DNA from 2 places in the Pseudoalteromonas sp. NEC-BIFX-2020_002 genome. Region 2 is predicted to be linked to the other one. Evidence: predicted binding sites of a transcription regulator. Region 2 holds the regulator's gene; the other holds the start of a gene.
What was found. The regulator MetJ, encoded in region 2, represses methionine synthesis genes. The targets are predictions, from matches to a motif close to TAGACGTCTAGACGTCTA.

Region 1: the regulator MetJ is predicted to act here: its motif matches at 2,629-2,646, upstream of metA (homoserine O-acetyltransferase MetA).

What each region holds. Positions count from the first base shown of each region.
Region 1 is NZ_JABEPJ010000002.1:186,391-191,186, forward strand. Features, by position in the region: gene metH (methionine synthase) at 1-548, opposite strand, end outside; gene HJP15_RS03075 (homocysteine S-methyltransferase family protein) at 559-1,626, opposite strand; gene metA (homoserine O-acetyltransferase MetA) at 1,616-2,563, opposite strand; gene HJP15_RS22265 (EamA family transporter) at 2,729-3,628, shown strand; gene ettA (energy-dependent translational throttle protein EttA) at 3,711-4,796, shown strand, end outside.
Region 2 is NZ_JABEPJ010000009.1:97,115-101,910, reverse strand. Features, by position in the region: gene HJP15_RS11790 (malic enzyme-like NAD(P)-binding protein) at 741-1,982, shown strand; gene metJ (met regulon transcriptional regulator MetJ) at 2,083-2,403, opposite strand; gene metB (cystathionine gamma-synthase) at 2,601-3,863, shown strand; gene metL (bifunctional aspartate kinase/homoserine dehydrogenase II) at 3,870-4,796, shown strand, end outside.

The sequences.
Region 1 (4,796 bases), on a different contig from region 2:
CCTGTGGCTACGGCAAATATATTCGGGTCGAAAATAATATCTTCGGGAGCAAAGCCAATATCGTCTACTAATATTTTATAACTGCGCGCACATATCTCGAATTTTCTATCGGCAGTCTCTGCTTGACCTTGCGTATCAAACGCCATTACCACGGCAGCCGCGCCAAAGCGCTTAATTATTTTTGCTTGGCGAATAAACGGCTCTTCACCCTCTTTTAAAGAGATAGAGTTTACTATCGCCTTGCCTTGAATACATTTTAAGCCTGCTTCGATGACTTCCCATTTTGAGGAGTCGACCATGATTGGTACGCGTGATATGTCAGGCTCTGAGGCGATTAAGTTTAAAAACTTAACCATTGCCGCTTTTGAGTCCAACATGGCTTCGTCCATGTTGATATCAATTACCTGAGCGCCATTTTCTACTTGTTCACGGGCAACGGTGAGTGCAGCTTCAAAATCTTCTTCCATGATCAAACGCTTAAACATGGCAGAACCTGTAACATTGGTACGTTCGCCGACGTTTGTAAATACAGCTATTTTTTGACTCATGTCAGATATCCTAATTTAAATTACAGGCTTCAAGGCCAGATAAACGCATACGCACTTCAAGCTCTGGTAACGGACGCGGTTTAACACCTTCAAGCCCTTTGGCAAAGGCTCTTATGTGTGCAGGTGTAGTACCACAGCAACCGCCCACTATATTGATGAAGCCAGACTTACCCCAATCGATAATCTCAGCGGCCATTTCTGGCGCTTCTAAATCGTATTCACCAAACTCATTTGGCAGGCCAGCATTAGGGTGAACCGAGGTAAAGGTTTCGCATACGCGCGATAGCTCTTCTACGTATTGGCGTAATAGGTCTGGGCCAAGTGCGCAATTTAGGCCAATTGAAATTGGCTTAATGTGGCGAATCGAATTATAGAACGCTTCGGTTGTTTGCCCTGATAAGGTACGCCCCGATGCATCGGTAATAGTCCCTGAGATCATTACTGGCAATTTACGCCCCGCTTGTTCAAACGCTTCCTCTACTGCGAACGAGGCGGCTTTTGCATTCAGTGTATCAAAAATGGTTTCGATTAGAATAAGATCTGCACCGCCTTCCATTAACGCAAGGGTTGATTCAACATATGCAGTGACCAGCTTGTCAAAGGTTACATTACGGTAACCGGGATCGTTTACATCAGGTGAAATCGAGCAGGTTTTAGATGTTGGCCCAAGCACACCCGCAACATAGCGTGGTTTTGCTGGGTTTTTAGCTGTAAATTCATCACAAATACTGCGTGCCAATTTTGCAGACTCTAAATTTACTTCACGGCTGATGCTGGCCATGTCGTAATCTTCCATCGAGATAGTGGTCGAGTTAAAGGTGTTGGTTTCGATAATATCGGCGCCCGCACTTAAAAAGCCACGGTGAATATCGCCAATAATTTTTGGCTGCGTAAGGCTTAATAAGTCATTATTGCCTTTAATTAATACATGCCAGTCTTTAAAGCGCTCACCACGGTAGTCTTCTTCTTCGAGTTTATGTTCTTGGATCATGGTGCCCATTGCACCATCAAGAATTAAAATACGCTGCTTTAGCGCGTCAATTAACTCGGCACTTTTGTTTTCTAAATTATTCGGCATAGTTGTTAGTCCTTACGTCTTGGCTAACTAAATTAATATCATAGGGTGTGGTTTGATACACATAATAATTTAACCAGTTCGAAAAAAGCAAAAAAGCATGACTTTGCCAGGTTTTCGACGGTTCGTTATCTGGGTTGTTATCTGGAAAATAATTTTCTGGCATCGGCGCATCAGGGCTTTTTGCTAAATCACGTTGATATTCGCCCTTTAATGTATGTGCATCATATTCAGGGTGGCCTGTTAGGTAAACTTGGCTACCTGATTTATTTTTTATTAAGTAAGCGCCTACTTGCTCTGAACCTGCCAGCACGACTAAATCTTCACACGCATTTATTTTTTCAATGTCGATGTGGCCATAACGAGAATGTGGCACTACAAAGGTGTCATCAAAACCGCGCGTAAGTGCGCCATGTTCAAAAAAGCATTTATGAGTAAACACGCCACACAGCTTATTTTCTTTAAGTTCACGCTTTAAATTATGATGATGGAATAAACCCGCATGGGCCGCCCAACACGAAAATAACGTTGACGTTACATGCTGCTCTGCCCAGTCTAAAATCACTTTTAGTTCATCCCAGTAGGCTACGTCGTCGTATTCTAAATGCGCTAATGGCGCACCAGTAATTAATAATGCATCGTAGTTACTGTCTTTCACTTCAGAGAAATAACGATAAAAAGTATCTAAATGCTGCTCTGAGGTATTTTTACTACGATGGGTATCTAAGCGTAATAGCTCTACATTAACTTGCAAAGGCGAATTGGCAAGTAAACGAATAAATTGTACCTCGGTTTCAACCTTATTAGGCATTAAGTTTAAAATAGCCAAGCGCATAGGGCGAATTTCTTGTGTTTTCGCACGACTTTTTGGCATTACGAATACGTTCTCTTGGCGTAACTTCGCAATTGCGGGCAATTCATCTTTAACGGTAATAGGCATACTCATCTCCAAGGTATTTTTAACCAATGGCTAATTATGAACGGATAGCTGGAAATTTCAACCTCTAGATGTTTAGATGTCCAAATGAGTTTAATTAAACAATTTTTTGCATTCTTAAACAAGCTCGCCATAATGCCCTTCTTAATTTAACTACAAGGTGAAATTGTGTTTGATTGGCTTGGTTTAGGTGAGTTATTAGCAATACTTGCGGCACTGGTGTGGGCGCTATCAACTATTTTATATAAAGGTTTTAGTCATCACTTAACCCCAATGCAATTAAATATTAGTAAAGGTGTGCTCGCGAGTGCATTGATGCTAGTTACACTTGTCATTACTCAAGATTTTGCTATACCAACCCAAATTACCAGCTGGCTGTGGCTCATTGCGGGCGGAGTTATTGGTATTGCTATTGGTGACAGCGCTTATTTTGCAGCTCTACGTAATATAGGCCCAGCGCGTACATTAGTTATTGAGTCATTAGCCCCGGCCTTGGTTGGTATTTTTAATATTATTCTGTTAAGCCATTACTTATCAGCCTTTGCTTGGTTTGGTATTGCATTAACCAGTGTGGGTGTTGTAATTGCGATTAAGCCCGCAAAAGGACTGCCAAGTGTTGATAATAAACATTATCACGTTGGTGTTTTGTGCGCACTTGCTGCCGCAATATGCCAAGCCCTTGGAATGGTAATGTCAAAAGGAGCGCTTAATAACGAAGAGATGAGCAGCTTATGGGCTGCATTAATTAGGCTTGCATCGGGGACACTTACTGTTGCATTAGTGGTTGCAATGTTTAAAAGCAGTGATTTTAAACAAGCACTCACATTAAAAGGGATTAGCGGTAAACACTGGTTTTTTGTTGCTGTATTTTTAGGTACTTTTTTAGGTTTGTGGCTGCAACTCGGCGCCGTAAAATACACCGATCCTGCGATAGCACAGACCATTTTTGCTACCGCACCATTGATTGTAATGAGTATTGGTTTTTTTAAGCGTGAGCCTGTTACCAATAAAATGCTACTTGGCGGCCTACTTGCGCTTATTGGCGTAGGTGTATTGCTTGCTAATTAACGTGCTGATGCGTTGACTGTTTAGCCATTGAGACTCTACAATAGAGCATTAAAAATTTTATTCTTATTTGAAGGCTCCTTCCATGGTTTTACCTGATAAATTTATATTCTCGATGAGTCGAGTATCTAAAGTTGTGCCGCCTAAGCGCACTATTTTAAAAGATATTTCTTTGCATTTTTTCCCTGGCGCAAAAATTGGCGTACTTGGTTTAAACGGTTCTGGTAAATCAACGTTACTACGTATTATGGCAGGCCTTGACCAAGAATTTGAAGGTGAAGCATACCCTCAACCGGGCACTAAAATTGGTTACCTACCGCAAGAGCCTATTTTAGATGAAAGCAAAACAGTACGTGAAATTGTTGAAGAAGCAGTAAGCGAAGTTAAAAACGCGCTAAACCGCCTTGATGAAGTATATAACGAATATGCAATGGAAGGTGCTGACTTTGATGCACTAGCTAAAGAGCAAGGTGAGCTTGAAGCAATCATTCAAACTCACGATGGTCATAACATTGATAACGTATTAGAGCGTGCTGCTGATGCGCTACGTTTACCTGAATGGGATGCTAAAATTGAGTTCCTATCTGGTGGTGAGCGTCGTCGTGTTGCTATTTGTCGCCTATTACTTGAAAAACCAGATATGCTTATCCTCGATGAACCAACTAACCACTTGGATGCAGAATCTGTCGCGTGGCTTGAGCGCTTCTTACATGATTACGAAGGCACAGTTGTGGCGGTAACGCATGACCGTTACTTCCTTGATAATGTAGCAGGTTGGATTTTAGAGCTTGACCGTGGTGAAGGTATTCCATGGGAAGGTAACTACTCATCGTGGCTTGAGCAAAAAGATGCCCGCTTACAACAAGAGCAGAAGTCTGAAAAAGCACGTCAAAAATCAATTGCACAAGAGCTTGAGTGGGTACGTTCAAATCAAAAAGGTCGTCAAGCTAAGTCTAAAGCACGTATGGCACAGTTTACTGAAATGCAGCAATCTGATTACCAAAAACGTAATGAAACTAACGAGCTGTTTATTCCACCTGGACCACGTTTAGGCGATCAAGTAATTGAAGTTAAAAACTTGAAGAAGAGCTTTGGTGATCGCGTACTGATTGATGATTTAAGTTTCACTATGCCAAAAGGTGCCATTGTCGGCATTATCGGTGCTAATGGC
Region 2 (4,796 bases):
GGCAGCGCCTATAGTAGTGTGGTGTTCCCCACAAATAGGCGATAACGCAGTATAAATGCCAAACATGCGCTGCCTAAAGAGTTATTCCTTGGGGCGATTAACTCTTTGTTACCTACATGGGGGTAGGCAAGGGGCGTGAGCAGGACGCGGAAGCTTTGCTCGGTTTTTACTTAGCCCACTCGATTCCAAACCTCGCGCCGCGATTAAATCGCCCCTAGATTGAACAAATTTCAATCCACAAAGGACAACACGCCCAAGTATCAGCGGTTAAATTCACCCTTTTTTACCCCTGCCTAAAGTAACCATCATTTTTAGTTTTTATAGTGACTATAGCCACTAAATAACAGACAAACAGTTAGATTTTAACTATATTCAGTAATATATTTTGTTTAATTAATTGATGTTATGTTGATAAAAAGTCATTTAATGAGCCTAAATGACGCTAACGTCGTATATTTATATCTTTTATAGGGAATGTGTATTTTAGGTGTAATAAAGTACTATTTAGATGATTTTAGAACAGGTTTTTTGATGCTTTCTTGGCGTGTTATTGTTGGATTTTGAGGTTTTTTTACAAAACTGGTCGATAAAACGCATAAAATTAACAGATCTAGCTTATAACAGGATAGACCTGATATTGCTTGAATTTAATTGTAATATAGGTATCGTTCCAAGATACAGACTATAGAATAGAACTGCTTACTCTCACTTTTAACTTACTTGCAGGATAAAATCGCGTTATGTCAGACTTTCGTGAACAAGCTTTACATTACCATTCGCACCCCGTTCCAGGAAAAATCAGTGTTGAGCTTACTAAGCCAGCCGAAACCGTACAAGATCTCGCTCTAGCTTATAGCCCTGGTGTGGCTGAGCCTGTGCGTGAAATTGCCGCAGATCCAGCTAATGCTTATAAATATACTGGCAAAGGTAATATGGTTGCAGTAATTACCAATGGTACTGCTATTTTAGGCCTAGGTAATTTAGGACCTCTTGCTTCAAAACCAGTTATGGAAGGCAAAGCTTTGTTGTTTAAACGCTTTGCTGGCCTTGACTCAATTGATATTGAAGTAAAACACACAACCACAGAAGATTTCATCAATACCGTTGCAAATATTGCTGATACTTTTGGTGGTATCAACCTAGAAGATATTAAAGCCCCAGAGTGTTTTGAAATTGAAAAAGCATTGATTGAGCGCTGTAGTATTCCAGTGTTTCATGATGATCAACACGGTACAGCTATTGTAACTGCTGCGGGTATGATTAACGCACTTGAAGTGCAGGGTAAAAGCATTGAAGATGCGATTATCGTTTGTTTGGGTGCCGGTGCGGCCGCTGTTGCATGTATGGAGTTATTAATTAAGTGTGGCGCATTGCGTGAGCACATTTATATGCTTGATCGTAAAGGTGTTATTCATACGCGTCGTGATGACTTAAATGAATATAAACAGTTGTTTGCTAACAATACAGATAAGCGCACTTTGCAAGATGTTATTGCTGATGCTGATGTATTTGTTGGTGTATCAGGACCGAACCTGCTTGCACCGGAAGATCTTAAGCTGATGGCTGATAGGCCAGTTGTTTTTGCATGTTCAAACCCAGATCCAGAAATTGCACCTGCGCTTGCTCATGGTGCGCGCGATGATTTGATTATGGCAACGGGTCGTTCTGATTATCCAAATCAAGTAAATAACGTGTTGTGTTTCCCGTTTATTTTTCGTGGTGCATTAGACGTACGTGCGAGCAAAATAAATGATGAAATGAAAATTGCCGCAGTTGAGGCAATTCGCAGTATTACTAAAGAGCCAGTGCCTGCTGAAGTATTAAAAGCAGCAGGTGTTGATAAACTTGAATTTGGACCACAGTATATTATCCCTAAACCAATGGACCCGCGTTTATTACCGCGCATTGCAAAAGCAGTGGCGCAAGCGGCTATTGATTCAGGTGTTGCACAAATTGATATGCCTGAAAACTATATGGCGTAATAGGCACTATTTGGCAATAAAAAACCTCAATTCACTGAATTGAGGTTTTTTGTATCCAAATCATTGCCTGAAACAGGTGCACGTTATTTACAGGTGAAGATCAGTCTTCATTCAGGATAGGCACTTCTAAACCCATCTCTTGCATAATCTTTTTAACTTCTTCTGGTACTTTTTCTGGATTATCTTTACGTAAGTCTTCATCGTTTGGCAATGGTTGGCCAGTAAATGCGTGTAAAAATGCTTCGCAAAGTAATTCACTATTTGTTGCATGTCTAAGGTTATTAATTTGACGGCGAGTACGCTCATCAGTTAAAACCTTTAATACATTTAACGGGATCGAAACGGTGATCTTCTTAACTTGTTCTGATTTTTTCCCGTGTTCTGCATATGGGTGAATATATTCACCATTCCATTTAGCCATAAGATGTATCGTTGCCTCAGGTTGTTAATTGTTTGCGCGACCATTTTGTAGCGCAAAGATGCGGAAATTCTATCGTTTTAAAAAAGATAGTCAAATACTAGTTATTTAGCCATCTAGGGGTATAAATGTTTTGACTTCTTAAATTTGATCATCTAACCTTTTAGACGTCTAAACATCCAGTTAATATAGGTGACGGTATGAGCAAAAAAAATAAAGCGACAATCGCAGTACGTAATGGCATTGATGCTGATAAACATCACGGTGCTGTTGTGCCTCCTATCCACCTATCGACCACCTATTCATTTGCCGATTTTGATACTAAGCGCGAATATGATTATGGCCGTAGCGGTAATCCTAATCGTGATTTACTTGGCGAAACACTCGCAAAGCTTGAAGGCGGTGCCAAAGGCATTATAACTGCTACCGGCATGGCGGCAGTACATTTAGCAACACAATTACTAAATAGTGATGATACGTTAGTCATTCCACATGATTGTTATGGCGGCAGCTACCGTTTGTTTACTTCGCTTGAAAAGCGCGGCTTATTAAAATTAGTGGTTCTAGATTTAACAAACGCTGAAAACCATCAAAAAATACTTGAGATTAAACCTAAGCTAATTTGGATTGAAACACCAAGCAACCCAATTTTACGTTTAACTGATATTAAAGCGATTACGACAATTGCAAAGCAGTGCGGCGCTTTAGTTGGCGCAGATAACACGTTTTTATCACCGGCCTTACAAAACCCAATTGAATTTGGTGTTGATATTGTTGTGCATTCAACCACTAAATATATTAATGGCCACTCCGATGTTGTTGGCGGCGCTGTCATTGCAGCAACACAAGAGCTGGGTGACGAGCTTGCTTGGTGGGCAAATAATATTGGTATTACAGGTGCACCATTTGATAGTTATTTAACATTACGTGGCCTGCGGACTTTAAATGTACGTTTACGTCAGCACCAAGAAAATGCCTTTATCATTGCGCAATATTTAGAAAGTTCACCCTATGTGAGCCAAGTATATTACCCTGGTTTAGAATCTCATCCACAACATCAGTTAGCAAAACAACAACAACGTGGTTTTGGTGGCATGGTAAGTTTTGATATAGCTGGTGATGTAAATGATGCAGCAGCATTTTTAACGAGCCTAGAAGAATTCAGTTTAGCGGAATCGTTAGGCGGTGTAGAAAGCCTAATATGTCACCCTGCAACGATGACTCATGCTGGTATGGATGCAACAGCTCGCTTAGAGGCGGGTGTGGGTGATACGTTGATCAGAATTTCGGTGGGTATTGAAGATGTAAAAGACTTAGTTTCTGATTTAGAACGTGTGTTTAACAAAGTTAAGCCAGGCCAAGGTAATTGTAGTTCGACGACTACTAAGAGTAACTCGACGCAGCAAAGTACAGAGCAAACAAATTCATTCAAATTAACGCCTGCACATACGGCTTTGTGGTAATAGAAAATGGTAAATATAGTTCATAAATTTGGCGGTTCAAGCTTAAGCTCCGCGGAGCGTTATCAAGCCGTAGCAAATATTATTTTAGCACACACCGAAGCAGGTGACTGTGTCGTTGTGTCGGCAGCAGGTAAAACAACCAATACGTTGGTTAAGTTATGGCAAAGTTATCAGCAAGGTGATCAACAAGCCGTAAGTGATATTTTATTACAGCTTGATAATCATCAGCGTACTTTGATTGAGCAGCTATTAAGCCCAACAGCGCAATACGACGCAATTGATGTGTTAAAGCAAGAGTTAGCCTTAATAGCACAGCAAGCTCAACAGCAAAGCTTACAGGAAGCTTCATTGCTTGCTCACGGTGAAGTATGGTCAGCCCGTTTATTGGCTGCTTATTTACAGCAACTAGGACTTGAGGCGAAAGATATTGATGCGCGCCAGTTATTTACACTTAATGACGGGCAGTTGCTGCACCAAAAAAATCAACAAGCATGTGCAGACTTGGTTTCGGCTAACTGTATTAATGTTGTAACCGGTTTTATTGCGTCAGATTGTCAGGGCAATACGATTACTCTCGGGCGCAATGGCAGTGATTACAGTGCCACTTTATTAGGGAGTTACTGTCATGCTAATCAGGTGTCAATTTGGACCGACACGCAAGGTGTATTTAGTACTGATCCGCGTAAAGTTAAAAAAGCGCTTAAGTATTCTAAGGTCTGTCGTGGTCAAGCTAATTTACTTGCGCGTTTAGGTAACCCTGTTTTACATGCTAAGACGTTATCACCTTTGAAAAATACCGACATAAAACTAGTGGTACGCAGTAGTTATGATACGGATGCCAGTGCCACAGAAATTGTTAAAGAAGGTTACAGTAAAGCTAAACGGTTTATTACGACGTTGGAGAATATTGATTTACTGCGCATTGATCAGCTT